2 regions of the Fontibacillus forbon genome follow, and region 1 is predicted to be linked to the other one. Evidence: riboswitches for the same ligand, from Rfam matches in the RefSeq annotation. Region 1 holds a riboswitch; the other holds the start of a gene.
The links. Region 1 has a riboswitch for S-adenosylmethionine ahead of ACLB09_RS22185 (methionine ABC transporter ATP-binding protein). Riboswitches for the same ligand answer to the same signal wherever they lie in the genome.
Positions count from the first base shown of each region.

Region 2: linked by a shared signal. The riboswitch ahead of metA (homoserine O-acetyltransferase MetA) and the one ahead of ACLB09_RS22185 (methionine ABC transporter ATP-binding protein) in region 1 are both predicted to bind S-adenosylmethionine.

Region 1 covers NZ_JBKGFV010000006.1:203,922-219,764, forward strand. Annotated here, with positions in the region: gene ACLB09_RS22115 (YheC/YheD family protein) at 1-169, opposite strand, end outside; gene ACLB09_RS22120 (hypothetical protein) at 357-557, shown strand; gene ACLB09_RS22125 (AI-2E family transporter) at 728-1,933, shown strand; gene ACLB09_RS22130 (alpha/beta hydrolase family protein) at 2,001-3,491, opposite strand; gene ACLB09_RS22135 (RNA polymerase sigma factor) at 3,893-4,456, shown strand; gene ACLB09_RS22140 (hypothetical protein) at 4,765-5,376, shown strand; gene ACLB09_RS22145 (HesB/IscA family protein) at 5,620-5,976, opposite strand; gene mqnE (aminofutalosine synthase MqnE) at 6,174-7,280, shown strand; gene ACLB09_RS22155 (NAD(P)/FAD-dependent oxidoreductase) at 7,340-8,407, shown strand; gene ACLB09_RS22160 (YuzB family protein) at 8,458-8,697, opposite strand; gene ACLB09_RS22165 (NifU family protein) at 8,780-9,025, shown strand; gene ACLB09_RS22170 (SDR family oxidoreductase) at 9,117-9,890, opposite strand; gene ACLB09_RS22175 (MetQ/NlpA family ABC transporter substrate-binding protein) at 10,288-11,154, opposite strand; gene ACLB09_RS22180 (methionine ABC transporter permease) at 11,222-11,890, opposite strand; gene ACLB09_RS22185 (methionine ABC transporter ATP-binding protein) at 11,890-12,915, opposite strand; SAM riboswitch class I at 13,016-13,178, opposite strand; gene ACLB09_RS22190 (Cthe_2314 family HEPN domain-containing protein) at 13,274-13,990, opposite strand; gene ACLB09_RS22195 (COX15/CtaA family protein) at 14,105-15,106, opposite strand; gene ACLB09_RS22200 (thioredoxin family protein) at 15,301-15,663, opposite strand; gene ACLB09_RS22205 (DUF2515 family protein) at 15,807-15,843, shown strand, end outside.
Region 2 covers NZ_JBKGFV010000002.1:872,966-888,808, reverse strand. Annotated here, with positions in the region: gene ACLB09_RS11070 (RluA family pseudouridine synthase) at 1-872, shown strand, start outside; gene ACLB09_RS11065 (arsenate reductase family protein) at 872-1,237, shown strand; gene ACLB09_RS11060 (5'-3' exonuclease) at 1,290-2,186, shown strand; gene ACLB09_RS11055 (substrate-binding domain-containing protein) at 2,286-3,308, opposite strand; gene modA (molybdate ABC transporter substrate-binding protein) at 3,428-4,279, shown strand; gene modB (molybdate ABC transporter permease subunit) at 4,288-4,956, shown strand; gene ACLB09_RS11040 (DUF3055 domain-containing protein) at 4,994-5,296, opposite strand; gene ACLB09_RS11035 (HRDC domain-containing protein) at 5,522-6,532, shown strand; gene corA (magnesium/cobalt transporter CorA) at 6,652-7,587, opposite strand; SAM riboswitch class I at 8,009-8,137, shown strand; gene metA (homoserine O-acetyltransferase MetA) at 8,256-9,191, shown strand; gene ACLB09_RS11020 (PLP-dependent transferase) at 9,210-10,397, shown strand; gene ACLB09_RS11015 (trans-sulfuration enzyme family protein) at 10,390-11,547, shown strand; gene mqnC (cyclic dehypoxanthinyl futalosine synthase) at 11,681-12,817, shown strand; gene ACLB09_RS11005 (putative sporulation protein YtxC) at 13,049-13,960, shown strand; gene thrS (threonine--tRNA ligase) at 14,329-15,843, shown strand, end outside.

The DNA.
Region 1 (15,843 bases):
CGCCACCGCCCTTAAGCGGCTTAATGACTACCATTCCAAACTGATTCAGCATGCTTTTTAACGACTCTGCACTGTACATTCGGGTATGCGGTATGTGGGCGGCCACGTACGCGTTTCTCAGTAGCGCTTCCGTTTTCAGCCATTTGTTGGCCAGTTGTCTTCCCGCCATGAGACCATCCCCTTTCGGTTATACGTTAATCATACTCAAACGGAGTCAAGTGTTCTTGTATGTTTGTCCGAGGCGGAAGCCTGTTTTCCCGGCAGCGATTTCTATGCAAAATGTAAAAATTAAAGTATAGTAGGGGCTAACGAGGCGTAAAGACGAAAGAGAATCCTTAAGTGCAATGGAGGAAGCGATGGACAAATTATTTGAAGTTCTTTATTGGTTTGCCATGATCGCCATGTCGCTCGTGCTGGCCGCGATCACGGTCCTGCTGTTTGTTACGGGATTCCGTTTTATGAAGGGAACCCGCAAAGGCCTGGGTGCCGGATGCATCCTGTTTTCTCTGGTTGCCGCGTTCATGGTAGCGTTTATGGTGGAGAAGCAGTTTTTTTAATAACCGGGCATTGAAGCGGGATTCATATTCCTTCGAAAGGCGAAGCGATATGAATCCTTTATATTTTTCATTGCGTTTTTCAAAAAACTATGAAACCAAATCATTTTTTTGCGTAATACTATATTATGACTTTATGACTTAATACCACCCGACAGGAGGATTTTGCTTTCATGGGAAGCGCGCAACTATGGAGTGAACGTTTCAAAAGATTTTTTCTCGGCAACCGGTTTGTCCTGTTTCTGCTGATTTTGCTGCTCATCGGGCTTAACGTCCTGGTGCTGGACAAAGTCTCGTTTGTATTCAAACCGTTAACTGTACTGCTAAAAACCGTGCTGCTTCCGATCTTGCTGACCGGCGCGATTTATTATTTGCTGAACCCTCTCGTGGATTGGCTGGAGCGCAAAGGAATTCCCCGCGTCTATACCATCGTTGCCCTTTACCTATTAATCGTAGGAATCATTACGGTGGTCATCATTTCCGTAGTGCCGATCGTTCAGAAACAGATTACCGACCTGATCGACAATTTTCCGAAATATAGTTATGAAGTGCAAGTGCAATTCGAAAAGCTCATCGGCAGCAATTTCTTTCATCAGGTTCAGGAATCGACCGGCTTTAATCCGACCAAAGTGGGGGAAACGATTTCCCAGCAAGCCACTACGATTCTGGATAACGCCTGGTCGGGGATCGGCGGATTCCTGGGTGCTTTGAAGGACTTCGTGCTCGCGATCATTACCGTTCCGTTCATTCTGTTCTATTTGCTGAAGGACGGCAAAAAGCTTCCTGCCTTCATTTTGAGATACGTCCCCGTAAAATTCCGGAACCAGACTCACCGGGTAATGTCGGAAATGAACGGACAAATCAGCTCTTATATCCGCGGTCAGATTATCGTCAGTTTCTGCATCGGGATATTGCTGTACATCGGATTTTTGATTATCGGCATGGATTATTCCCTGGTTCTGGCGATCATCGCTTCGTTTACCAGCATCGTTCCTTATCTGGGTCCGGCCATCGCCATTACGCCGGCACTCATTATTGCGATCGTAACCTCGCCATTCATGCTGCTTAAGCTGATCATCGTCTGGACCGTGGTGCAATTGATCGAAGGCAAATTCATTTCGCCTCAAATTATGGGTAAATCCTTGAGAATTCACCCGATCACGATCATTTTTGTGATTCTGACCGCAGGTAATTTGTTCGGCGTGCTGGGAATTATTTTGGCGGTGCCCGGATATGCCGTGCTCAAAGTGGTGGTCAACCATCTGTTCAAGTGGTTTGAGATGCGATCTCATTTATACGAGCCGGAAGAAAAGGATCCGGGGCTTCCTCCCGATGTGGAAGTTACCGTCAAAGTTTCGAATCCGGAGCAGGGTCAATAAAGAAATCCAAAAAGGCTGTCCCGTAAGGTCCATCGACCTTCGCGAGACAGCCTTTTTTACGCGGGTATCATTCTGCCGGTTTAAATTCCAAGTCCCTCTTCACTTCGGGATAGGCATCGATGATGTCTTGGTTCAATAGCGCAGACTTTTTACCTTTTAAATAAGTATCAAAGAAATCCAGAACATAAGAGTTCACGATCTCGGCTCCCCTGCCTCCCTTTAGCGTTCCTGTCATCCCGGTCAGCGATACCAGAGGGGAATAGAGGGGAAGATCGGTAAAATCATAATGCTCGCTACCCTCGATGTATAAAAAATGCCCCTGATGTTCTTGGGCGCTTCCGATAATGGACTTTTCATTATTGATGATTTCTTGCATTGCTTGCCGTTCGGCTCCGTCCATTCCCACGCCTTGAACGAAGTTTTTGAATGCCCCCGATTCCATGAACAAAAAGGGTTTCGTCATGATATGATCTTCGTCAAAGCGATCAAAGTTCGTCCCGTCCATATTGATACCGGCTTTGATCTTGTCGCGTGTCGCCGTAAGGTGATAGGCCGTAGCCCCTCCGAAAGAATGGCCCATGACCCCGATCTTGCTTACATCCATCGTCCCCTTAAATCGGCTGGAATTCTCCCCTTGATGGAGTCGCTCCAGGCAGGCAATCACAAAATCGACGTCTGCGGCCCAAGTTTCACCGAGTTCTTTCCCCGAATTCAAAAAATCGTCTCCGTTCATCTCGGCTTGAAACCCGGTGACCTGCCCCTCCGGGAACACCGTAGCTACCGTGCTGTAGGTATGATCGATTGCCGCAACGATATAACCTTGGCTCGCCAGGTGTTCCGCCTGCGAGGTGTGAAGCATCCTCGTCGTGCCCTGGCCATGGTTGATCAGAATGACCGGGAACGGCGCCTTACCGGACGCGATCGCCGCTTTTTCATAACTGTTGCTACGAAGGTACTTCCAGTATTTTAGCGTAAAGTCGGGCAGGCCCATTTCAGCCGCATAGGCATTCAAATAAGGTTCAGCCATTCCGGTAGCTCCCGCTAACGGCAGCAGCATGGCAGTCTCTTGCTCTCGCTTGGCCGATGATTCCGCCGGATACCAAATCGTTACCATTAACTTTCTATGATCATCAGGATCATCGCTGCTTGGCTCCGGCCTGTCGGAGTCCACGAACCGGAAAGTCTCGGTCCCAACGGCATATATCCCGTCCGGTTCAGGAAGCAGGAACACGGGAAGCAATACGGCCAGTGCCGCAGAAGCCAGGATGCCGGCGCACGATACCGCAAGCAGCAGAGCCTTCCCCGCTTTTCTCCAACGATTCCCTTTCGGCAGCGTCCCCGACCGTCTCGTCGCAACCGCTAATAATAGAAGCCCGAAAGAGAAATAGGCCGGAACAAACTGCCATCGATAACCCTCTACAAGCCATTGGGCCGCAAGAACGATAACGCACATAACTGTAACGCTCCAGCCAATTTTTCGGTCAAACCGCCGTGCAAACATGACAGCCAACCAGAGTAAGACAATCCCCGCAAACAAAACAATTTCTAAAGGCCTCACCGTATCCCTCCAAAATATACAATTTTATATTTACTACTATCGTATATCCAAAAGGTTAAGATAGAAGGCGCGCCGGTTTAAAATCGGCTTAATTTTTGCGAAAGCAGGCAGGAAATGCAAAAGCCTTCCCATTATCAAAACTCGTACAGTGATGTCTCATATCATTGCTTCTTTACTTCTTAAAACTATGACCTGATGGCTATACCATAAGTAGTAATAATAATTGAGTGTTCATTTCATAGTCGAATTGCTATAGCAAGTGACTTATTAGATTTATAAAAAAATTTTGTTTGGATCATATGTTTACTGCATAATATTAATCACTTTTCAAAACTACAAATTTAGAATATACTGGAAAAAAAGGATATTTAATAGATTTTTTTGACCGAGGAGGGTTAACATTGAACCGCTCTTTAATGTTATTAACTTCCCCCAATTTTACTGACCTCGATCTTAATATACAACGGGAAGTTTACGAGGAGTTCTGCAGAATTGGTTATCCTATTATTTATAAGATAATAAAAGATCATTCAGTTACTGAAGATATAATTCAAGATTCATTCTTAAAAGCAGTAAGAAATATACCTTCTGTCACAAGTGAGTATCAATTAATAAACTGGGTGAAAACTGTTGTTCGAAGCACTACATATAACTATATTGGAAAAAAAAGTCATATAGTTATAGATATAGACAATACATTACTTGATAACAATATAATTTTTGCTACTGACATTAACTCGGTTGTAAACGAGGTAGAATTAAAGATACTTTCAGAAACAATAGGCAAGTACTTACATGACCTTAAGCCAGAATATCAACATTTAATTGAATTACGCTGGAAGCAGGAGATGACATATAGAGAAATAGCGGTAGCAATAGGAGTAAGTGAAGAAGTAGTTAAACAAAAACTTTACTATGCACGTAGGTCAATTAAGAAACGTTTCATCGAAGGGTGGGATAATTAATCATGCATTATAAAAATCCTTCCAGAAAAAAAAGAATCATACAACCAAACTGGCAATTTATGTGTTCTATATTAATGTACAGGAAAAAAAATACAATGGAGGTGATTTGTAGAATTTTAAGCACTACCGTATCAATGGACAGGTAATAAGTAGAGAGAAATTGACTGCTGATTACACTTATGATAAATATAGCGATCAACAAAAAGTGAGTTAAGTTTTAATAAGATAGATACTTGGACTTAAAATGCATTTTTTCTATTTAGATGCATTTTAAGTCTTTTGCTTAAGAAATTTCAACGGAGGTAACGATGAAAAAAGCTATATTTATTTTACTGTTAATATTCATTTCAGGATGCTCAAGTACTTTACAGAGGGATACAAATGAATCTAACAATAAAGAAGTTACAAACAAAAACTCAACGGAAATTGTTCAGCCTTTAGTAACAAATGAGGTACTCACCCCTTCTCAAGATATCCAATATTCTGATAAGGATATTGAAAAGATCTTCTTACCTCCTAATTTTATTGTAAAGAAATTTGATATTGTTCACAAAGAAAAGAAAATTGAATTTTCTATGGATTACATTTTCAATGAAAAATTATATGCGATATTGAATAGTGGAATTACATATTCATTTGTTATTGTGTATCCCGAGCCCGTTCAAAGTATATTAAATAAAAAGAATTCTGAAATAATTCCTGGTAAAATAAGTTCCGATGGCCGTTTAAACTATAGTTTGTCTTTTAGCGAAGTAATCGATGCTGAAATTAGTGAAAAACAATTTAAAACTATGCAAGATAATATGGAGTATCAACTTCACGTTCTCAATTCAAAAGACGAAGTTTTTCAGATATTCCCAACCTTTAGATATATGGTTGATTATGAAGAAGGAAAATCAGATGATTTATTTTACAAATAAAAAAAAGACTATTAAACGGTGCAAACAGCGTTTAATAGTCTTTTTTTAAATTTATAGAACTGTGTAAGTCCCTTAATCACATTCTCACTAACATAAAAAAACGAACAATGTCACTAATCGACACATCTAATATTTTGTCGTTCACGACCTATGTTCCCTCAAACCACCATATTTGGCTTCCGTATCGGTTCCGTCCAGATCAACGGAAGAAAAACCGTGCAACCTACACCACTACAGCATTTCTCAGTCGCAAACTTCCGGGCGCCCTTCTTCGTCCCGCATGCGGAACGACTGGCCGCAGCCGCAGGACGCGATCGCGTTCGGGTTGTTGATCGTGAAGCCGCCGGACATGCCGGATTCCTGGAAGTCGATTTCAAGGCCGTTCAGATAACGGACGCTTTCTTTGCCGACCACGACCTTAATGCCTTTAATGTCCAGGTAAACGTCGCCTTCGCCTTCCTGATCGTCCAGTCCCATACTATATGAAAAGCCGCTGCATCCGCCGGGATTTACCCCGAGGCGAAGAAACATATCCGGCGTTTCCTCTCCGGCAATCATGTCCTTTATCCGCTGTGCGGCACTATCAGAGATTTCAATCATCGTTACCCCTCCTTATATTCAAAGTATACTCCACATCTCCCATCCTCTCAAGCGAGTGTGATTTTTATTGTAGCGCCTTCCGAATCCGCTTGTTCCATGTGTTGTCCCTTTTCAAATGGAGGTTTATAATAGGAAAGTGGTTTAATCTGTCTATAATAATGTATCCGATGGATCATCCAGGAAACGGAGGTTTTGTCATGTTTACAACAGTATCACCGAACACCGACCAAAGAATGAGCGAAATTGTGGAAAAAGTAAGGCAAGGTGAACGTTTAACCCTCGAAGACGGGGTATATCTATATGAGAGCGACGATTTGTTGACCATTGGTCAGTTGGCGAATGAAGTAAACTTGCGGAAAAACGGAAAAAAAGTTTATTTCATCGAAAACATGAGCCTGTATTTCACTAACATTTGCGAATCACACTGCGCTTTCTGTAATTTCCGCAAGGATCAGGGCGAAGAAGGCTCTTACACCTTATCCGGTGATGAAATGGTGGCTTATGTGGAGAAACATATTACTCCAGGCGTACGTGAATTCCACATCGTCGGCGGTCACAACCAGCACGTTCCTTTCCAATACTATGTCGACTCGCTCAAAGCGCTCAACGAGCGGTTTCCCGACATTACGCTCAAAGCGTACACGGCGGCGGAAATCGAATTTTTCACGCGGATCAGCGGTCTCAGCACGAAGGAAGTCCTGACGGAGCTGCAAAAGGCCGGCCTGAAATCGTTGACCGGGGGCGGAGCCGAAATTTTGTCCGATCAATACCGGGAGAAAATGAAAGTGGAAAAGGCAAACGTGGACCAGTACCTCGACGTGCACCGTACCGCCCATAAACTGGGGATGAAGACGCACACGACGATGCTTTACGGTTCGATCGAATCCCACGAGGACCGGATCCGGCATATGATCCAGATCCGCGAGCTTCAGGACGAAACCGGCGGATTCATGGTATTCATCCCGCTTTCCATGCAGCCGCGCAATAAAAACGCGGGAATCATGCGGAGAAATTCAGCCTATGAAGATCTCAAAACAATCGCCATCAGCCGGCTGATGCTGGACAATATCCAGCACATTAAAGCCTACTTTATCAATATCGGCGTTCAGTTGACCCAGGTCGCACTGACCTTCGGCGCCTCCGATGTGCACGGCACGATTTTGAAGGAACAGATCAGCCACGCGGCCGGAGCGCTCACCCCGGACGGATTAACCCGGAAAGAGTTGATTTGGCTCGTAAAAGGCGCCGGACGCACTCCGGTGGAAAGAGACACCTTCTACAACGAAATCCAGATTTATGAATAACGCATTCGGGTGACAGTGAAGAGCAATAACCAACCCCCGGCAGAAGGGAATACGATGAGATGAAACAATTCGTTATTCTGGGTGGAGGCTATGGCGGAACCACCATTATTCATGAACTTTTTAAGGGGCATATTCCCGCGGATATTCAAATTACGTTGGTGGACCGGATGCCTTTCCAAAGCTTAAAGACCGAATACTATGCTTTGGCGGCCGGAACGGCGTCCGATCACGAGCTCCGGGTTCCCTTTCCTCATTACAGCGGTCTGAGCATCAAGTACGGAGAGGCCGTATCACTGGATTTGGAGAACCGGAGGATCCACTTTTCGGAGTTAGGCGAATCCCCGCTTGAATACGATCAGCTTGTCATTGCTCTGGGCTGTACCGATAATTATCACAATGTCCCCGGCGCGAAGGAGTTTTCATGCAGTATCCAGTCCTTCTCGGCGGTGCGCAACACTTATATGAATCTGAACAATGCCAAGCCGTACAGTAAAATCAATATCGTCGGCGGCGGACTCAGCGGGGTGGAGATTGCCGCCGAACTGCGCGAAAGCCGCCCTGATTTGAATATTTCCCTGATCGACCGCGGTTCGCGTCTTTTGTCGGCTTTTCCGCCAAAAGTATCGACCTATGTCGCGAAATGGTTCCATGAACACGAAGTGGAGACGCTGTCCCATATTTCGATTCATGCGCTGGAACCGGGAGTGATCCATCATGAAGCCGGAGATCTGTTGTCGGATGTCACCGTATGGACCGCCGGTATCCGGCCCGTGGAGCTTGTGCAAAATCTGAACGTACCAAAAGACCGCCAGGGCCGTGTCCTGCTTGGAGAACACTACCAAATACCGGACTACCCCGAAGTCTTTGTTTGCGGCGACTGTGCCAGTCTTCCATTTGCCCCAAGCGCTCAAGCCGCCGAAGGCCAAGGTCATCAGATCGCTCAAATTGTGTCGGCCGGATGGCGCGGCGAAGCGCCGAAGCTTCAGCCCATCAAGCTGAAAGGCACCCTCGGTTCGCTCGGCAAAAAAGCCGGATTCGGCTTAATGGGCAAAGCCCAGGTTACGGGACGAGTGCCGCGTCTGCTAAAGAGCGGCGTACTGTGGCTGTCCAAGCACCATCTTGGCTAACGGCGACAGGATTATGCAGACTTTAAAATGAGCAGACGACTATATTGGGATCATTCTATCGCTTCGATCTCTTTGATCAAATCAACGATGACTTCATACAGCTGCTCAGCGGTTTCCGCCGCCACGGTCTCTCCATTGACCAGGGCATACGGAGACATATAACACATGCCGCAACCCGTAAGACAACCATATTCGATGACTTCGCAGTCATAATGTTCTTTCAGCCGGTTCAAGGCAACATCCGTACCAAATCCGGCATTGTTTGCACAAAATTCAATAATCGGTTTCAAACGCAAGTCCCCTGTCAGCGAAGCATTTAAATTTAAAGTTTTTTGTAATATAATATATAGGAAAGGAAAGGAGTTGAAAACAATGAGTGAAAACGTACAAGATAAATTGTATGACGAGGTGCTGGAAGTTTTGGACAAACTTCGCCCCTTCCTGCAGCGTGATGGCGGCGACGTCGAACTGGTCGACGTGGAAGACGGTATCGTCAAATTGAAATTGATGGGTGCCTGCGGCAGTTGCCCAAGCTCCACCATTACCCTCAAAGCAGGGATCGAACGCGCGCTGTTTGAAGAAGTGGAAGGCGTGCAAGAGGTCGTACAAGTATTTTAAGATATACAGCGGACCGGAACCTTCTTCCGGCAGCATAGCAACACCAATAACACGGCCCTCCGGCTTACCCGGAAAGGCCGTGTTTTATTGTTTATGACGGTTTAATCCAGGGGCGAATCGGATCGAGTCCGCCCGAGATGTCCATGATGTTGCCGGTAATGAAATCGGAATCCTTATCGCAGAGAAACGAAATGACGCGGGCGATATCCTCTCCGCTGCCAGGGCGGCCCAAAGGCGTCTCTTTATCGGACAGCTCCCGGGCTTCATCGATGGAAATCTCCTTATTCCTCCCCCGAATATCTCCGGGGCATACCATATTCACGGTAATCCCGTACGGGGCCTCTTCAACCGCAAGGGTCTTCGTAAAGGAGACGAGCCCGGTTTTGGCGGCGGCATAAACCGCGCGATGCGGCCAGGCCCGGGATTCCGAAGCATGGCCGAAACCAAAATGAACGATTCGTCCCCAGCCTTTATCCCGCATTCCCGGAAGAACCAGATGATCCAGCAGCATCGTGCCGACCAGGTTGCCATCGATCATGGCCAGAATATCAGCCTGACTGTAGTCGGTAAACAGCCGCCGCTCACGGATAAACGGTCCGGCATTATTCACAAGAATATCGATACTTCCAAGGCTGCCTTGAACCTGACCCACAAGAGCCTCGATCTCATCCCGCCTGGACACATCGGCCTGCACGGCGATACAGCGAACGCCTATCCGCTCAATCTGCGATTGAAGGGCAAGCGCTTCCGATTCACTATGTACGTAATTCAGTGCAATATGACAGCCTTGCTCCGCCAGCGTCAACGCGGTCTTCTTGCCCAAGCCTTTGGCGCTTCCCGTAATCAGGGCGATTTTTCCCACCAACGTCCCTCTCCTCCTCACAAGTACCTTCTTTTCAAGTATAAAAGATTTAAGACATTCCCACAAACGGGGAGCGGGGAAAGGAGCAAACGTTGGATTGGGTTGATACTCAATTCCCCTGATTGGAATTTATCCAATTAATTTGGAGTTCAAGATTAACGAGACTCCATTGATTGGATATTTCCCAACGAAAAAGACCAGTAAGCTCGAAATATCGTCCCTCACCATAAATTTTCATTGGAAATTTTCCAATGAAAACAGAAAAAATGTACCTTCCGGTGCTATGGATTGGAAAATATCCAATCAAGCTGATGCAACAGACAGAATGGCATTTTATAAATTGTACATAGCAACAAAAATCCCGCTGCACAAAGCAGCGGGATGAGTTCAAATTTACTTCTTAGAATACCGGAACCAAAGCACCTTTATAAGTGTCTTCGATAAATTTCTTCACGTCAGGGGAAGTCAGCGCTTTAGCCAGCTTTTGGATTGCTTCGGAATCTTTGTTGTCCGGGCGCGAAACCAAAATGTTGGTGTAAGGCGAATCTGCATCTTCAATGAACAGCGCATCGTCAACCGGGTTGAGATCGGCTTCAAGCGCGTAGTTGGTATTGATCAGAGCCAGATCCACTTCCTCCAATTGGCGCGGAAGCATAGCGGCGTCGGCTTCAATGAATTTCAGGTTTTTCGCATTTTCGGTAATATCCGCTTTGGTAGCCATAATTCCGGCACCTTCTTTAAGCTTGATAAGTCCCTGTTTTTCAAGCAACAGCAAAGCGCGTCCGCCGTTCGTCGCATCGTTCGGGATCGCCACTTTGGCGCCGTCTGCAATTTCGTCTGCCGATTTCAGCGTTTTGGAGTAGGCACCCATTGGTTCGACGTGCACGCCTACAACGGACACAAGATCAAAGTTGTTTTGCTTGTTTTGCTCGTCAAGATAAGGCTGGTGCTGGAAGTAGTTGGCGTCCAGCTGTTTTTCGAATACTTGAACGTTAGGTTGAACGTAGTCCGTAAATTCTCTGACTTCCAGTTCTACGCCATCTTCCTTTAATGCCGGCGCGATGAACTTAAGAATATCCGCGTGAGGCACGGTTGCACCAACGACCAGTTTAACCGGTTCCGATGTTGCCGGCGTGTTCGCAGCATTGTTTTCTGCAGCCGGCGTATTGCCAGCGGCCGAGTTGTCATTTTTTGCATTGTTGCTTCCGCAAGCGGCAAGCACCAACACTAAAGCCAGCGTCAACAACGAGAATGTCCATTTTTTCATAACAGTATGCCCTCCCAAATTGTTTTGAATAAGGATGTTGTGAATCTAATCTATATATAGTTGTTCCTTATTTCCGCGTAAAATAAATCACCAGCCGGTCACCCAGCATTTGCAATACTTGCACCAGAATGACCATAAAAATAACGGATACGATCATGACTTCCTTCTCATAACGGTAGTAGCCGTACCGGATAGCCAAGTCACCCAGCCCGCCGCCGCCGACCATACCGGACATCGCCGTATAGGAAACGAGCGTAACTGCGGTAATCGTCATGCCTGCAATGAGACCGGGCAGCGATTCAGGCAGCAGTACTTTGCGGATGACCTGAAAGGTAGTCGCACCCATCGCATGGGAGGCTTCGATCACCCCGCGGTCCACTTCGCGCAGCGCCGTCTCAACGAGGCGGGCAAAGAACGGAGCGGCCCCGATTACGAGCGGCGGAATCGTTCCTTCCACACCTGAGGAGACGCCCATGATCGCTCGGGTGAGCGGGATGAGAGCGACGATCAGGATGATGAACGGTACGGAACGAATGATGTTTACGATGAGGGAAAGAACCCGGTACACCCAGCCCAGCACCGGAGAACCGGATCGGGAAAAAGTGTACAACAACACACCCAGCGGCAGGCCGATCAGAAAGGTGAACAGAGTGGCGTATCCCATCATTTGCAGCGTGTCGACGGAAGCCGTGCCCATCTCGGGCCAATTGATTTTTGAAAAATCCAAACCCCACATTACCCGATCACCTCCACATCAAGATCCCGTTCCCTTAACAAATTAAGCGTACGTTCAACTTTCTCGTCATCACCTTCAAAAGATACCGTAAGCTTGCCGTAAGGCACGTCCTTGATCGTTGAGATCGTCCCTTGCAGGATCGCAAAGTTGACGCCAGTTTCCCTGACAACCTGAGACAAAACCGATTCGTACGTCTTCGCTCCGAGAAACGTGATTTTCACCAGCTTCGACCACTCCGGATGCGGAACCGAGGCTGCCAGCTTCAAGCCTTCTTCTCCGGCCGCCCCCGCCGCGTCGCGGTTAATGAACTCCCGGGTTACGAAATGCTGCGGTTTCAGGAACACCTCGGTAACGGGCCCTTCTTCCACGATGCCTCCTTCATGAATGACAGCCACCCGGTCGCAAATGCTTTGAATGACGTGCATCTCATGCGTGATGAGCAAAATGGTCAGGTTGAACTTCCGGTTAATATCCAGTAAAAGCTTCAAAATGGAATCCGTAGTTTGCGGATCCAGCGCGGAAGTCGCTTCATCGCAGAGCAACACGTCAGGATCGCTGGCCAGCGCACGCGCAATGCCTACCCGTTGCTTCTGTCCGCCGGACAACTGGGCCGGATACTTGCCGCGGTGTTCCTCCAGACCAACCAGTGCCAAGAGCTCGTTCACTTTGCTCTGAATTTGGCCTTTAGGCGTTCCGGTCAACGTCAGGGGAAAGGCCACATTGTCATATACCGTAGCCGAAGACAACAAATTAAAGTGCTGAAAAATCATGCCGATCTTCCGGCGGTGCTGTTGCAGCTCCCGCTTGCCCAGCTTGGTCAGGTCGACCCCGCCGACCCATACCTCGCCTTGGGTTGGCCGTTCCAGCAAATTGATGCAGCGGATGAGTGTGCTCTTCCCCGCGCCTGAATGGCCGATAACACCGAAGATCTCTCCCTTGTTAACCGTCAGGTTAAGTTCGGATAGCGCCGTGGTCGCCTTTTTCTTGCTACCGTATATTTTAGTAAGCTGTTTGAGTTCAATCAAACTGTTTAGCCTCCTGTATAGATTAATTTCAAAGATAGCTATATAAACAGAAAAGAGCCCCTGCAGATTCAAAGGGCTCTCTTTACGTAAAGACAATGCCTTCTCATCTGCCAAAACCGTTACGCTGCACACGCATGCGCGGTTTTGAAGGAATTAGCACCATGTCATTCGTTCCGGCATCTCCATGAATCTTCGTTGGTACCTGGAATCGAATCGGTTGCTGGGCTTCATCGGGCCTGTCCCTCCGCCTCTCTCGATAAGAAAAATATGAAATTTGTTACGAAACTATTTTTGAGTATAGGAGGTTTATTGTCTTTTGTCAAAGGAAAAAATACGTAGCCCGATCGGAAAAGGCTTTCTATTTCAAAGAAACCTTTTTCCAGCGTTGATTACTGTAAGTAAAAGCCGCCTGCAGCGTCTCGCACACCATAAGATAACCCTGCTCCAGGTCACGCAAATGCTGGTCCAGATCCTCCAGCTCAATTTTCCCCTGCAAGGTCTGATGCCGCTGCCAAAGGTCGTCCTTCATTTCCGAGTTCATATAATGGATTTCCGTATTCCGGCGCCCTCTTAGCTCGGCTAGCGCTTCCTTGTACTTGTCTTTAATGGCAACCAGCCGGTCTCCAAGCTCCATATGTACTTTCATGTATCGGAACTGGCGTAGCACCGTAAAGTAGGAAAAATGCGCCTTGACTTTGGACGTCTTGAGATCGAACAGCTCATTAAGCACCGTCCCCAGCTTGTCCAGCGTGGAAAATACACGAATAAATCCATCTTTATAAAAAAATACGTAACGGGCATAGTCGCTGCGCTCTGCAGGATCCATATCCTCCACGAAATCATGAACTACTTTTTTGCGAAAAAAGGCAGCCGCATGCAAGCATTGCTCCAGTTCATCCAGTGAGGTGATCAAGCCGAGCGTCCAAATTTCGAGCTTACGGAAGTCATGGGTCGGATCTTTAGACAGTTCCGTCTCTTTTTGCAGCAACTTGGTCGTTTGGATCATGGCATTGATCGTATCACCCAACAAACCTTCATTTTGTCTCGGCGGTTCTCCAAGCAAACTTCGCAGCATCATCGTTTCCTCGCTTCCATCATCAAATCCCGGCGATTCCATTGTGTTAGGACGAACTTGGACTACTCCTATAACACTTCCCGAAACTCTCGGCGGTCATTCCCTGCCGTTTAATTATTGGACTTTCCGATTTTTGGCAGGGTCATTTCCAACAACAGTCCGGGTATTAATTCCCGATCCCGCATTCCCGTCAACATGTCTGCTCATTTGCCAAGTTCTGACGCTCATATAACTGAGTACCCCGAACAAGGCCGCCAAAACAATAATGTGGGCAAGGGATGTAAACAAGTACACTTCATAATTAGTTAGGGTGAATACAATGCTTGCGCCTGTGAAGACCTGCGTAATAATCAAAACCGTAGCGGCTACGCCCAATGAACGGATTTCCCGGTTTCCGGGATGCTTTCGATAGGCAAAGTGACCGACCGTAGCCACGACGATCAGCAGCAGCAGCGCCGCTACCCGGTGTGCAAAAGCAATGCCGACGCCGCCAGAAAGTTCAGGGATCAGCTCCTTGTTGCAGAGCGGCCAGCCTGAGCAACCGCCCGCAGAATCGGTATGACTCACATAAGCACCGATATAAACCACAATATACGTATAAGCCGTGGCGAACCACGTTAAATTGCGAAAACCTTTGGAGACGTAATGCTTTGGCGCAGCAGGCGTATTTCTCTCCCTGGCTTCATCCTCACGAATGCCAAGGACCAGCATGACCGAACTGGCGAAAGCGATCAGGGAAAAACCGAAATGCAGCGCCATAACCGCCGAGGAGGTAGGGAAAACTACTGCCATCGCTCCCATAAATGCCTGCACCATCACAAAAACAAGAGCCAGGAAAGAGTACATCTGTAAATCCCGGCGATGTTTCCGGTATAACCAAAACGCTACAAATGCGCCCAAAGAAAGCAAGCCCGCCGCCCCGCTGACCGCCCGATGAGAATACTCGATCATCGATGCAATCGTATGGGCCGGTACAAACTTCCCGTGACATAAAGGCCAATCGTTGCCGCAGCCCAGTCCCGACTCGGTTTTGGTCACGACGCTCCCGCCTAAAGTAGCTAAAAACATGACCAAACAGGAAAGGTAGCTAAGCCATTTAAGTTGTTTCGTATTCAACATGCTCACCCGTTCTATCAGAGTAAGAAAGTAAAGCATCTGCATTCATTCATTTCCGTCAAATCATATTTCATTATAACTGATTGGGCGGGGCAAATCATAGAGAAACGTTACAGAATGTTCAAAAACGCAAACATCGCCGCCTGTACTAGCCAGGGGCGATGTGATTTTTGTCGTTTGAAATTGGAGATCGGCTATTCTTTTCTTTCGGCTGTATCGTGCAAGGTATGGTACACATCCAGCGCCTTATTTAAGAAGTCTTCAATTTCCTCGCGCGATTTGCGGAGTTTGTTCACGTAGCGAACAAGCTCACGACCGTCCGCATAGGCGACGAAGCTCGGTATTCCCAAAATGTTTTGTTCTTGGCTAACGTCACCGACCTTGTCTACGTCCACTTCAATCAACGTAAGTCGGTCGCCGTATTTCTCTTCAACCTCCGGCATAAATGGGTCGATATACTTGCAGTCCCCGCACCAGTCCGCTTTAAAAACCGCTACGACAAGGTTGCTGGATTGGATGCTTACGCCAAACTCGGCTGCGCTTTGCACCTGTTTCATGAGCTTCATTCCTTTCTGTCTGTACTTTTTTAGGCTTGCATTATGCTTCCTCTTTAAGTCAACCAAAACCCGGAGTGGAAGTCAAACTTTTGGCCATACTTGTAATATAAAATTGATGATCGGAAAAGAAAGCGAGGATCCCTATGAAGCAGAGCCCACACAACCCGGAAAGTCCGGCCT
Region 2 (15,843 bases), on a different contig from region 1:
CCCGCATCAAGTTGACCGACCGGGGCGTCATGCTGAACGGGGAACGGGTGTTTATCAGCGTTCCGGTGAAGGTGGGGGATATCGTGTCCATTTCGCTGGAGCAGGAAACGTCGGAGGACATTCTACCGCAGCCGATTCACTTTGAAATTGTATACGAAGATGCTGCGTTATTGATCGTGAACAAAGCGCCGGGTATCATTGTCCATCCGACCCATGGACATTATACCGACACCTTGGCCAACGGGGTAGTGCATTATTGGAAGGAAAAGGGCGAAAGGGTTCGTTTTCGGCCTGTTCACCGCCTGGATCAGGAAACGAGCGGGCTGATTGCGATAGCCAAAAATGCATATGTACATCAGCATATCTCCGAGCAACTGATCGCGGGCAAAGTGACCAAGAAATACACGGCACTCGTGCACGGCTGTCCAAAACCTGGTGACGGCGTTCTGGACGGCCCGATTGACCGTGATCCGCAGGAGCCTCATCGGCGCATAGTTACCCCGACCGGATATCCGGCGCTGACTTATTACAAAGTCGTCGCGTGTTACGGGCTTGGAGCGCTGGTGGAATTGCGCCTGGGGACGGGCCGGACCCATCAGATCCGCGTCCATATGACTTCGATCGGCCATCCGTTGATTGGGGACAAGCTCTATACTTGGAGTGAAGCAGGCGGAATGGAGCATTTAGCAACCTCCGCTTCGGTGCTGGATGAAGTTATCGGCCGGCAAGCGCTTCATGCTTCGGAGCTCGGCTTTCAACATCCTCTGACGGGAGAAGCGTTGCTTTTTCAGGCACATCTTCCTGCGGATATGGAAGCATTGCTGCAGAAACTGGAATGCGGAGAATCAGTAAGTGAAGGAGAGCATTTTTGATGAGTGATTTGATCGTGTATCAATACCCGCCCTGCGGCACCTGCCGCAAGGCCGTAAAGTGGCTTGAAGCCCAGGGACATCATCTGGACTTGAGAAATATTAAGGAAACCCCGCCCGGGCCGTCCGAACTTTCCGAAATGGTAGAGCTTAGCGGGCTGGAGTTAAAGAAGTTTTTTAACACGAGCGGCGAGGTATACAAAGAATTGGCGCTTAAGGATAAGTTGCCGTCCATGCCAGTGGAAGATCAAATTAAACTGCTGTCTTCCAACGGTATGCTGATAAAGCGGCCGTTGGTATCCGATGGAAAAACAGTAACCGTGGGTTTCAAAGAAGAGACATATGAGCAAGTATGGGGAAATAACTAGTCTATCGATGATTACGCCTGCTAATTTTCACACAGGAAGGGGAGCGAAAACAATGACTCTCGGGCAGAACAACAAAGAAAGCATTCTGCTGGTCGACGGTATGGCGCTGATGTTTCGCGCCTATTATGCATCTGCCGCTACGGGGTATATCCGGCGCACCAAGGCCGGTCTTCCGACGAATGCGATTTACGGGTTTATGCGGTACTTCTGGGATGCGGTACAGAAATTTACTCCGACACATATCGCCTGCTGCTGGGACCTCGGCAGCAAAACATTCCGGACAGAGCAGTTTGCGGCTTACAAAGGCAACCGTTCCGAGGCGCCGGATGATTTGATTCCGCAGTTTTCCGTCATCCGCGATGTGATGGAGAGCTTGGGTATTCCGAACATCAGCTGTCCGGGATATGAAGCCGATGATTGCATCGGAACGCTGGCGTCAAAATTCAGCGGGGATATGGACGTGCTCATCCTGACGGGAGATCATGATATGCTGCAGTTGGTCAGCGAGCGGACGAGCGTGATTATCATGAAAAAGGGGCATGGCAATTACATGGTCTACACGCCGGAAAGCCTGATGGAGGAAAAACAGCTGACTCCGGGCCAGATTATCGACCTGAAGGGGCTGATGGGCGACACGAGCGACAACTACCCTGGCGTCCGAGGGATCGGCGAGAAAACCGCGTTGAAGCTTGTCCAGGAATACGGTTCTGTACAAGGTATCCTGGACAATCTGGACAGCTTGTCCAAATCGGTGCGCATGAAAATCGAAAGTGATCTGGAGATGCTCCATCTGTCGAGAAAACTGGCGGAAATCCGCTGCGACGTCGAGCTTCTGTGCTCTTCCGATTCCTGTCGGCTGGAGCTGAACCACGCGGTGGTAGCGTCCAAATTCGAAGAGTTGGAAATGGCCAGCATCAGCGCTTTGATGGGACTGGCGGCAACGCCGTAGAATGAAGAGGCCCGGCGGCCAAGAAATGGCCAAGGGCTGGACAAAAATCAAGGGGCCTCGTTGGAATTAAATCAACGAGGCCTCTTTTTGTCGTGCTGTTTACCGCTTTATAGGAGCGTTTTCTCCTTCGGTATCGTACAAAATGGTTCCGGTCAAAGTTAGATCATAGCCGCGAATCGAAGACAGCTCCTGTTGAAACTCTGGAGACTGCAAGGTTTGGAGGAGCAGTTGAATCCAGGCGGCATTGTGTTTGCTTTTTAGCACAACCAAGTCATAACGCTCCTTGATCAGAGGCACGAAATCGACGGTGCTGATTAAGGATACTGCATTTTCGATTCCGACCCCCACGTCCGCCTGACCCGACGAGACTTTGCCTGCGACGGCCAGGTGACTATTTTCCACGTCATTATATCCTTCGATACCGGAGCGGTCAATGCCATGCGCACGCAGTTGCTCATCCAGCAGAACTCGGGCCCCGGAGCCGATTTCGCGATTGATCAACCGGATGCCCGGCGTGCCTAAATCCGCCCATGTTTTCAATTGCTTCGGGTTTCCTTGCCGCACGTACAGTCCGGCTTGGCGCTGCAGCAAATTGACGACGACGTAAGAATGGCCGGTAAGTATTTTCGTAATGTAGGGGATGTTATATTCACCGCTGATGCCGTCCAGTAGATGGGTACTGACGATGTCGCTCTTGCCGTGATACATGGAGATCAGGCTATCCAGGCTTCCGTCATGCGAGCGAAGCGGCCGGAGCGACGGATTCGCGCGTTCCAGATGTTTGGCCAGTACATCGAGGCTAAGATCCTGACCGGTGATGACCAGGGTACCGGGGATCTGAGTTTGACCGGGAAGGTTGAGGACCTCTCCGCGGAATTCCTGCGGATGCGAAACGGTCCGTTCGGACGTTTGCGGTTTACCCTGGGCGCGAATTGCACCATGTGCTCCGTTTCCGCTTTTGGCGTTCTGCTTATACATCTCAAGATCATCCGCATCCACCCGCATCTGCTTGCCAACCCGGTATGCGGGAAGCTCCCCTTTTTTGATCAGGTCGTATACGGTTAATTTGGAGACTTTCAGCAGTTTGGCGACTTCCTCGGTGGTATAAGAGACTTCATTCATGGATATCCTCCAATTGACAAAATTATGTCTAAATATAATTAGTTATATTCAAATATATCTAAATATAATAAAATGTAAAATAACATTCGTTACATATCTGGTTGATCGGAGGTTTTTTTATGTCCATGTATCAAAAAATGATGACTAGCGGCCGGGTCCTGTTCGGACTACTGATGCTGGTCGGAATCCTGTCTGCTTGCGGCAGTGCGGGAAATAACTCGGCAAGTGCAGCAAACGGCAATACCGATCAACGGGTGGGCGCAGAGCCGCAGAGCCCGGTTACGTTGACTATATCGGCAGCAGCCAGTCTAAAAGACAGTATGGAAGAGATATCTTCCTTGTACAAAAATGAACATGAGAATGTAACGCTTACGATGAATTTTGGGGCTTCCGGCTCTCTCCAAAAGCAAATTGAGCAAGGCGCCCCAGCCGATTTGTTCTTGTCCGCGGGACAAAAACAAATGAACGCGCTGATCGACGGCAAGTTCGTAAACGCCGACAGCAAGATCGATTTGCTGAAAAATCGCCTGGTCCTGATCGTTCCGTCCGACGCCGCGGCAGTTCCGAAAGACTTGGCGGCCCTGCAAGATAACGGTTTTGGCAAAATCGCCATGGGCGAACCTGAAGTAGTGCCGGCAGGTTCCTATACGAAGGAATCGCTGGAGAACGCGCAATTATGGGACGCGCTTCAACCTAAAATGGTATTTGCCAAGGATGTGACCCAGGTACTGACCTATGTGGAATCAGGGAATGCGGATGCGGGTTTCGTTTACGAGAGCGACGCCAAGCTTTCCGACAAAGTGAACACGGCGCTCGTCGTGGACGAGAAAAGCCATGCGCCCATCGTATATCCGGCCGGAATCGTGACGGCTACGAAACATCCTGAAGAAGCCGATCAGTTTCTGAAGTTTCTGCAAACCGCGGAAGCTCGCGACGTATTCGCAAGTCACGGGTTCACCGTTACCGAGTGAGGCTGTCCATGGAGTGGAGCGATTTTTGGTCACCCGTCGGTTTGTCGCTGAAAGTATCGCTGCTGGCGGGCATAATCGCTTTTTTGATATCGGGCTATGCAGCCTGGGTCATGTCCCGTAAAAAATTCCGGGGCAAAATTATCCTGGAAACGGTGTTCATGCTGCCTATGGTTTTACCCCCGACCGTTGTCGGCTTTCTGCTCCTGATGGCGTTCGGCCGCCGCAGCCCGATCGGAAAAATATTCGAAGCGCTGGCCGGCATGCCGATCGTGTTTTCATGGGGGGCCGCCGTGCTGGCAGCAACTATCGTTGCCTTCCCTTTGGGGTATCAATCGGCCAAGGCCGGGTTCTTGTCCATCGACCGGGACTTGTTGTCCGCCGGCCGGTCCATGGGCGCATCCGAATGGCAGGTCCTGCTGTGGATCGCGATACCGCTTGCCCAGCGTACGCTGGTAACCGCGTTTGTGCTGTCCTTTACGAGAGCGCTTGGCGAGTTTGGCGCCACATTGATGCTTGCCGGAAATATTCCAGGGAGAACACAGACGTTACCGACGGCGATTTATATGGCGGTTGAATCAGGCGATACGTCGTCCGCTTGGGCTTGGGCCGGTCTGATGATTTTGATCTCGTTTCTTTTGCTGGCGTTTTGCGGATCCCGGACTGAGCGAGAGCTTTGATACGCTGATATTCATCATCCGGTGATTTCTCTGAAGATTAGTCCGTAAAATAAGCTTCGCCCACAACTTGATAGAGGAAGGTCCGGAGTTCTCCGCTTTCCTCTTCATTCAGGCCGAAAACATGCTCGAGATAGCCTTCTTCCTCCAAATCGTCAGTCCCCAGGATGGCGGTTTTGCCGTTTTGGAGATCGGTAACGAGTTTTTTTCCGTAGAAACGGTTGGTGGTCGTAACCGCAAGATCGAATCGTTTTAAAGAGTTTCCGATAAACGTAACGAAGCGGGTTGAAGTACTTTCCGTACTGTCTGATAAAAAATCCAGGTCCTGGTTAGGTCCGGTCATGGGCAAGGCCTCCTCGGGTACTAGTTGTCTTCTGTCATTATATCCGAAAAAGAGAGCAACGGGGAAATGATAACGATTGACAGCGAGGATAAAAATGGTATGATTAGGAATAACAGTATACGACTAGGGGAAGCACCTCTCTTGAAACATTCAGGAGGGGTGCTTTTTTGCGTGCCTGAAACCATAAACTGGTCGTTGCTGACAGTGATTAAGGAGGGTAATGAAATGAGGATCGTTTTTTTGAACAGCTTGGAAAAGAAAGAGAACGGGGCGGTTTCCGGCGGGGCACAGGTATGGATCGGGGAAGAAGAAGGCCTGTGGCGGATGGGCTGGAACGAAATCGCCGGGAGTGAGGAGCAGGAGACCATTTGGTATGAAGGCGGTTCCTGGTCTGAGATGCTGCACGTGTACCGTCATCGTCTTGTCGTCAAGATGGGAGAAGGCTACCGGCCGGTGATCGAAGGGATATGGGATGAGAGGGAGGAGTTTCATGGGAGGGGAATGGCGGCACAGAAGCTTATTTGTTATAGCGAGCTGCACGGGAATGAGGGGTTGTATAACGAGCTCTGCGTCTGGCGGCGAAAGAAAGCAGCCGCAGACCGCAAAGCGCCGTACATGATCGCAAGCAACAGGCTCCTGAAGCTGATTAGCGTGTTCCGCCCGCGTACCGTAGAGGAGTTGCTTCAGCTTCCCGGGTTAGGGGAAAGCAAAGCTACGGAATACGGACCCGATCTTCTTGAAATGGTGCAAGCCCAAGGTGAAGAACGACCGGGAGACTTTCCGCTCGATTGGGTGGAGCGGGATATCGACGAGGAAGTGTTCCGCACCTGGATGTATAAGCAGAAGGAGGTCAAGTTCCGGATGGAAATGGAGAAGTTCAGCTTGCGCCGCATGGTGCTGGAGTCGCTTGCCCAGGGTCTCGATCTTGAAGGAATTTGCAACCGTACGGGCCTTGAACGCAGGGAGGCAGTGGAATTGCTTGAATTGCTGGAGAAGGACGGATATACGACAGATGCCGTAGTACAGTTAGAAATCCGGAACATGCCGAAAGAACAGCAAAGTGCGGTATGGAAAGCATTTGAGGAACTCGGCGATCATTTCCTTAAGCCAGTGCTACAGCGCGTTTACGATCAGGAGACAATCGAAGGCGGAGGGGTGGAACAACTTTATGAAAAACTGCGTCTGATGCGCATTACTTACCGGCGGCAGAAGGAGAGCGCGCCAAAAGCGGGGTAAGCCGGTCGAGGCAGCGTCATGAAACGAAAAGCGCCGGTTTCCGGGAAATCCTGAAGCGATTACTCGGAAACTGGCGCTTGCCGTATTATAATCTTAAGGTTACTTTACTATGGATGCCGTTATATCCAGTCGCGCTTCCGGAAAAGATAGAACATTCCGGCCCCGAGGGCAATCATGATGCCAATGACGACATAGTAACTGTACTTCCAATGGATTTCCGGCATATTGTCAAAGTTCATGCCGTAAATCCCGGTAATTAACGTAAGCGGGATAAAGATCGTCGTAATGGCCGTAAACACGCGCATGATTTCATTGGCCCGATTGGCGATGGCTGCCTGATATGCTTCTCGTAAGTTTCCTACGAGTTCCCGGAACGTATCGAAGTTTTCGGAGATCTTAACGGCATTCTCATAGATGTCGCTGAAATATTTCTGCAACTGATCATCGATCAGGCGCAGATCTTTTTTGTTTAAAATATTGATGACTTCTTTTTGCGGGCCCAGTACTTTCTTGAGCCACAATATTTCGCTTCGCAGTCCGATAATTTCATTCAAATGCGAACGTTTGGTGTGCATGAGGATGTCTTCTTCCAACTTCTCGATTTTGACTTCGATCCGGTCGCCGACGATAAAGTAATTGTCAACGACCAAGTCGATAAGATAATACATGAAACGGTCGGGCTCGCTGACTTCCTGTTCCCACAGGATCGGTTTGACGGCCCGTAGTTCGTTGATCTTTTGCTTGGTTACCGTAATGATATAATGCCGGCCTAGAAAAATATTAAGCGCCCGCAGAAAAATTTCCTCATCATCATAACGGATGCTGTTGACCACAATAAAATAATGATTATCGTAAGTTTCGATCTTTGGACGCTGCTCTTCTTCGGTCAGACAGTCTTCCACCGCGAGATCATGCAGCGAAAACAACGGCTGCAGCAGCGCCAGATCGTCGACATCGGCGTCGATCCAATAAAACCCTTGTTCAGGTGATGTTGTTGTCAATTCCACGTCCTCTACCGGCGTAAATACACCGGCGACCACATGACGGATTTTCATACCTTCACTCCCTTTCCGGCCGGAACGGCCGGTTATGCTCATATCTGTTTTGGCTGAGCATAGGAAGAGGATCAGGACTGGCGGCGCGGGAACGCCGAAAAAGGCGTTTTATGAAAACACCGGGAAAAGAAAGTGCCCATAACTTCCCGCAGGGCGCCTGCTGATCGGTTTCCTATGCGATTGTTGCTTCAGGACACTACACTGCGGACTCGGGTCGCCTTCCATTCTCGGATTCACCTCTTTTTGGTCATGAAATTTACCTCTCAAACACTTGTCTAGTATAACGCCGGGGTATGAAATGTTTCAAGCCAAAAAGTTGCGGACAAAATAGGGCGCATGACTTGTTAAAAAAGCTATTTCATGTATAATGAAAATCAGCATATTTAAATTTGAATCATAACAACAAAATAATAAGACGATTTTCTTATCAAGAGTAGGTGGAGGGACTGGCCCGATGATACCCGGCAACCGGCGATACGTCGCACGGTGCTAATTCTTGCGGAACTGTGGAGCTTCAATCCGAAGCTTAACGGTCTCTGAGAGATGAGAGAGGCGCATTCAGGAATAGATGATGACCTTTCTCTTTATGGAGTGAGGTCTTTTTTTCTTGTTGCAGTCCCGCTTTCAGCAAACAAATACCAGTCTAATCGTCAAAAGGAGTGAACATTATGCCGATTAAAGTACCGGATCATTTGCCGGCCAAGGAAGTGCTATCGAACGAAAATATTTTTGTCATGGATGAGAGCCGGGCCTATCAACAGGATATCCGCCCCCTAAGAATTGCTATTCTTAATCTTATGCCGACCAAAGAGACAACGGAATCGCAAATTCTGCGCCTGCTGGGCAATACGCCGCTTCAGGTGGAGATTGTTTTGCTTCACCCGCGGTCGCATACGTCCAAGAACACATCCGCAGAGCATCTGGAAATGTTCTATAAAACCTTTGACGAGATCAAAGGTCGCCGTTTTGACGGCATGATCGTCACAGGGGCTCCTGTCGAACAGCTTGCATTCGAAGAAGTGAATTATTGGGACGAATTACAGGAAATCTTCGAATGGAGCAAGACCCATGTAACGTCGACCATGCACATTTGCTGGGCTTCCCAGGCGGGTCTTTACTATCATTTCGGCGTTCGGAAAGTACCGCTTGAGAAAAAATGCTTCGGCGTGTTCAGTCACGGCGTCAACAATCCGCATGTAAAGTTGCTGCGCGGATTCGACGAAGTGTTCCAGGTGCCGCATTCGCGACACACGGATGTGTCGAGAGAAGATATCGAAGCTATCTCTCAGCTCGAGATTTTGGCGGAATCCGAAGAAGCCGGCATCTATCTCGTTGCTTCCAAGGACGGCAAGCAGATTTTCGTCACCGGCCATTCGGAATACGATCCTTGTTCCCTGAAATGGGAATATGACCGCGATATCGCCAAAGGGCTCGACATCGAGTTGCCGGTCAACTATTACCCAAATAACGACCCTTCCAAAACTCCGGCTTCAACTTGGAGAGCGCATGCTAACTTATTATTCTCCAATTGGCTGAATTACTATGTGTATCAGGAAACACCATACGATATAGATCAAATGGCTGAATTCGTTTATCAGATCTGATGTGGAGGGGTTAATCAAGTGAAAGAGAACAAATGGCATTTGGAAAGCAGATTGGCACAGATCGGCTCGGTGGAGGAGCCGGTTACGGGTGCGGTAAATTACCCGATTTATCAGTCGACCGCGTTTCGGCATCCGCGGCTCGGCCAAAGCACGGGGTTCGATTATTCCCGGACCAAGAGTCCGACAAGAACCGTGCTCGAGGAAGCCTCCGCTGCGCTCGAGAGCGGTGACGCGGGCTTTGCCTGCAGTTCCGGGATGGCTGCGCTGCAAACGGTATTCAGCCTGTTTTCGCAAGGAGATCATCTGATCGTTTCCCTGGATTTGTACGGCGGGACTTACCGCCTGTTGGAAAAGATCCTTTCCAGATTCGGAATTAGCGCTTCCTATGTAGATACGAATGATCTGGATGCGCTTGAGCAAGTGCGCCAACCGAACACGAAAGCGGTATTCATCGAGACGCCGACGAACCCGCTCATGATGATTACCGACATAGAAGCGGTAAGTCTTTGGGCCAAGCGGCATCAGTTGCTGACCGTCGTGGATAATACGTTGCTGACGCCTTATTTTCAGCGCCCGCTTGAACTGGGTGCGGATATCGTCGTGCACAGTGCGACGAAATATTTGGGCGGACATAACGATGTCCTTGCCGGTTTAATCGTCACGAAGGGAGAGGAATTGTCCAAGGAGATCGGTTTCCTGCACAATTCGATCGGTGCGGTGCTCAGCCCGTCGGACTCCTATCAGCTTATGCGCGGCATGAAGACTCTGGCACTCCGGATGGAGCGGCATGAGAGCAATGCATTGGCTGTTGCGCAATACCTGCTGAAGCATCCGCAGATTGCGGAAGTGTTCCATCCGGGCCTTCCTGATCATCCGGGTTACGATATACAGAAGAAGCAGTCCGGCGGGAATACGGGAATATTCGCGTTTAAAGTAACCGATGCCCGTTATGTTGAGCCGGTGCTCCGCCATCTGGAACTGATCGCTTTCGCGGAGAGCCTTGGCGGCGTGGAGTCGCTGATGACTTATCCGGCGGTTCAGACGCATGCCGACATTCCGGTGGAAATCCGCGAGGCGGTCGGCGTGGACGATCGGCTGCTCCGCTTCTCGGTCGGTATCGAGCATGCCGAAGATTTGATCAGGGATCTGGGACAGGCGCTGGAAGCGGCGCGGATCGAGGTCGAAGGGGGACAAGGCCATGAGTGACAAGGGACGCAAAAAGTTCGATACGAAGCTGATTCATTTCGGTAATGAAGTGGACGCCGCTACCGGAGCGTCCAGCGTTCCAATTTATCAGGCTTCCACTTTTCATCACCACGACATCTTCAATCCTCCTGAATATGACTATAGCCGTTCAGGAAATCCGACACGCCAGGCACTGGAAGATTATATCGCCGTACTTGAAGGCGGCGAGCGCGGCTTTGCCTTTTCCAGCGGGATGGCCGCGATCTCGACCACGTTTATGCTGTTTTCGGCAGGCGATCATCTGATCGTTACGGAGGATGTGTACGGAGGTACATACCGGCTGCTTACGAATATATTGAGCCGTTTGAATATTGAAGCTACGTTCGTCGATATGACGAACTTTGAAGATGTCAAAGCGGCGCTGAAGCCGAACACGAAAGCCGTTTATATGGAGACGCCGTCGAATCCGACCCTGAAAATTACGGATATGGCGTTAATCGCGGCGTGGGCCCGTGACCACGATTTGCTCAGCATCGTGGACAATACGTTCATGACGCCGTATTATCAACGACCCATTGAACTAGGCGTAGACATCGTATTGCACAGCGCCACCAAGTTTCTGGGCGGCCATAGCGACGTGTTGGCAGGACTGGCCGTGGCCCGCAGCGAATCGCTCGGACGGCGCCTGAAATTTCTGCAGAACGGTCTGGGCACGGTCCTTGGTGCCCAGGATTCCTGGCTGCTGATGCGAGGCATGAAGACGCTGGGCGCGCGGATGGCGCACAGCGAAATCAGTACCCGCAAGCTGGCCGACTGGCTTAGCCGGCGTGAGGATATCGACGCCGTCTTCTACCCCGGTCTAGCGGATCATCCGGGCCGCGATGTCCAGGAGAAACAATCGACCGGTTACGGCGCGGTCGTATCCTTCGATGTCGGCTCGGGAGAGCGGGCGAAGCAAGTGCTGAGCAAAGTGAAGCTGCCGTTGGTAGCCGTCAGCCTCGGTGCCGTTGAAAGTATTCTGTCTTATCCGGCCATGATGTCGCATGCGTCGATGCCACAGGAAGTCCGGCATGAACGCGGAATAACCGACGGCTTATTACGATTTTCCGTCGGCCTCGAAGATATCGACGATTTGATCGCCGATTTGGAGCAGGCGCTGCAGAATAACTAGAAGATTGTGATTGAGATGAAACGGCACCCGAAGCAGATCGGGTGCTGTTTTTTGGTGACGATTGTGTTACGATTATCATATTGGTGTTGGAATTTATTGATTAATTATTAGACAAACGCAAGGAGGCAGCAAAATGACTGCGATTAACGATATTTTAGACAAGGCGCTGCAAGGGGGGCGCCTCGATCTTGAAGATACGATCAAGCTTTTCGAGTCGGACGAAGTGGAAAAGATGGGTCATGTGGCCAATATTTTGATGGAACGGAAACATCCCGATCCGGTGGCGACGTTCGTGATCGGACGGAATGTGAATTACACGAACGTTTGCGACGTGTACTGCCGGTTTTGCGCTTTTTACCGCCGTCCAGGCTCGGAGGAAGGCTACGTGCTGCCGGATGAAGTGATTTTTCAAAAAATCCAGGAAACAATCGATGTCGGCGGAACCGAAATTCTGATGCAGGGTGGAACGAACCCGAATCTTCCGTTCAGCTACTATACCGATCTGCTTAAAGCCATCAAAGTAAGATTCCCGGACATTACGATGCACTCTTTCTCCCCTGCGGAAATTATGAAGATGAAGGAAGTATCGGACGGACTTTCCATTGAGGAAGTTTTGCGTGAAATTCATGCGGCTGGTCTGGATTCGCTCCCGGGCGGAGGCGCGGAAATCCTGGACGACCGCACTCGCCGTAAAATCAGCCGGGCCAAAGGTTCGTGGCGGGAATGGATGGATGTTATGCAGACGGCGCACCGGATCGGCATGAATACGACCGCAACGATGGTCATCGGATTCGGCGAGTCGATGGAGGAGCGCGCCCTGCACTTGCTTCGCGTCCGCGAAGCGCAGGATGAATGCCTGCAAAACGGTTACCCGTCGGAAGGATTTCTGGCCTTTATTCCTTGGACATTCCAGCCTGATAACACGAATCTGAAGGTCGAGCGCCAGACGCCGGAATCTTATCTTAAGACAGTGGCCATCAGCCGGATCGTGCTCGACAATATCAAAAACCTGCAATCGTCCTGGGTAACGATGGGTCCTGAGATCGGCAGGCTGTCGCTGCAATATGGCTGCAATGACTTCGGCAGCACCATGATCGAAGAGAATGTCGTATCCTCCGCCGGAGCAACTTATAAAGTAAACATCGAATCCATCCTGTCCATCATCCGGTCTGCCGGTAAAACCCCGGCACAGCGGAATACGAAATACGACATTTTGCGTGTGTTTGATCAGGATTCCAGCATTGAGCGCGATTTCATCATGCAAAATTAGGCAAATACGTAAAATGTTCCCGCGATCGCTGTTGTTCCCGGATTTCTTGATTAAATAACAAGGTAGAAATCCGATCACTAAGGTGACCGCTGCCGCTTCTTCGGAATCAATTTACTCCCTTGCCTGCACTCACTTTTATGGAAACACTGGCTATCTTTCCATAGGCTCGCCTCGTATATCCGTTTCCTTCCCGCCATATACTTTGGGAAGGAAACGAAAGGGGGAGGGCTTATGGATTTTTTTACGCTGCGCGCGGATTTAAAGGGCGTTTTTTCGGAACAGCAACTCCTTGATCATATCGGCAATACCGGCGGTGCGGTACATAACGGCGCTGCTCCGGCACATTTCAGCCATTCCCTGGATGGAACCGTGTTGACGTTGACGATTTCTATTACGGGGCCGAACTTCAGCCCGGAATCAAGACGAATGCTGATGGAAGACCTCGCGCTCGGGATTGCCGGTTACATTGTGGAAGTCCGGGAAGAGAGCATAGCGATGAACATCGCCTCCAAGCAGTATTCATTTTCCTCACGTGAAGAAAGTTTGGCCGCGGAACAATGCTGCCATAAACTGCTTGCCGGTCCGGAAGAAGGGGATCAAGCGGCCAGGAAGCGGCGAAAAACCGGAATATATAACGTGCTCAGAGAATATTTGCAGGATAACGCCTATCTGGACCTGGACGGATTTATCGCTTTCCGGCTGCCGGACTACAGGGACAAGCTGCGTGAAACAGTGGAGATCGCTATGGAGGAATACCTGCTGGACCAGCAATACGAGGAATTCATTCACCTGCTGCAATATTTCGTTCATTTCCAGGAGCCGCTCATCCCGCTGATCCATTTGATGCATAAAGAAGATCATGAATTCCATATTTTGAACGAACAGTTTTCCAAGATCAGCGTTCCTCCCTCCGGCGGCGTCGTGGCCCAAATTGCGGACCAGGAGATGGAAATGGAGGACATGATCGTCAGCACGCTGATTTCCTTATCCCCTGACCGGATTTTGATCCATACGCTCGAGCCCGAGGCGCAAATCATTTTGACGATCCGGCGTATTTTCGGTGACCGCGTGGAGCTCTGCCTGCATTGCCCGCGTTGTCAATTGTTTCATCAGGAGAGGCTTCACAGGGATCAGGGAACCTAAGGGGTTCTTGACGAGCTTTCGCGTTAGCTTTATAATTACACATAATTCAAGTAAAAAGCGTTGACAAAGACATGAACCAGAAGCAGCGGACAGTGCAGAGAGAGGGAACCTTGGCTGAAATTCCCTTGTGATCCGGTTTTGGTTTACCCCTTTGTAGCTGTGATTCCGAACCTGTCCGGGTGTTCAGGATGAAAATAGGGATCGCCGGTTCATTGCCGTTATCGGATGCTCAATAAGGGCTGTACTTGCGAAAAGCAGGTGGGCCGAATGAGGGTGGAACCACGGGTAAATAACGCTCGTCCCTTTCCGGGACGGGTTTTTTTGTTGTCCGTTTCCGGGACAATCATTATTTTCGGGAGGAAAAGACAGTGGCAATTAAAGTATCTTTGCCGGACGGTTCGGTCCGGGAATATGCGGAAGGAAGTACTTTGGAAGATGTAGCGGCATCGATCAGCAGCGGGTTGCGCAAAAACGCCGTAGCCGGCAAAATCGACGGCAAAGCGGTAGATTTGAATACGAAGCTGGAAGACGGGAACAAGGTGGAAATCATCACCCTCGATTCCCAGGACGGCCTGGAAATCATGCGTCACAGTACCGCCCACTTGATGGCGCAGGCGGTTAAACGCCTATTTGGCGGAAAAGAAGTGAAGCTAGGCATCGGTCCGGTCATTGAAGACGGATTTTATTACGATATGGATCTGGAGCATCCGCTGAATCCGGAAGACCTGCAAAAAATCGAGAAAGAAATGGAACGGATCATCGGCGAAAATCTGCCCATCACCCGTCGCGAAGTCAGCCGGGAGGAAGCGGTAGCGATCTTTACCGAGCTTGGAGATCCGTACAAACTGGAACTGATCCGCGATCTGCCGGAAGAAAGCGTCATTTCGATTTACGATCAAGGCGAATTTTTCGACCTTTGCCGTGGGCCGCATGTTCCTTCGACCGGCAAAATCAAGGTTTTCAAGCTGCTTAGCGTAGCGGGCGCTTACTGGCGGGGCAACAGCAACAATAAGATGTTGCAGCGGATTTACGGCACGGCGTTCGTGAAGAAGGCCGAGTTGGATCACCATCTGCTGATGCTGGAAGAAGCCAAAAAGCGCGATCACCGCAAGCTTGGCAAAGAGCTGAACATTTTTACGTTCAACAATCTCGTGGGTCAAGGGTTGCCGATCTGGCTTCCTAAGGGCGCTACTCTGCGCCGGACATTGGAACGGTATATCGTCGATATCGAAGAACGGCTCGGTTACCAGCATGTGTACACACCGGTACTTGGCAACGTGGATCTGTATAAAACGTCCGGACACTGGGAGCACTACCAGGAGGACATGTTCCCGAAAATGACGATCGACACGGAGGAATTCGTGCTTCGTCCGATGAACTGTCCGCATCATATGATGGTATACAAGAGCGATATGAGAAGCTACCGTGATCTGCCGATCCGGATTGCCGAGCTTGGCATGCAGCACCGTTACGAAATGTCGGGTGCGCTGACCGGGCTTCACCGGGTGCGTTCCATGACGTTGAACGACGCGCATATTTTCTGCCGCCTGGATCAGATCAAGGGCGAATTTACTCGCGTACTGGATCTCATCAAGCAGGTGTACAGCGACTTTGGTATTCATGAGTACCGTTTCCGCTTGTCCTATCGGGATCCGCAGGATACCGAGAAGTATTTCCAGAACGATGAAATGTGGAATACGGCCCAACGCATGCTGCGCGAAGTTGTCGAGGAAGCCGGTCTGCCGTTCTTCGAGGCCGAAGGCGAAGCGGCGTTCTACGGTCCTAAGCTGGACGTACAGGTGAAAACGGCGCTCGGCAAAGAAGAAACTTTGTCCACCGTACAAATCGACTTCCTGTTGCCAGAACGCTTTGAGCTGGAATAT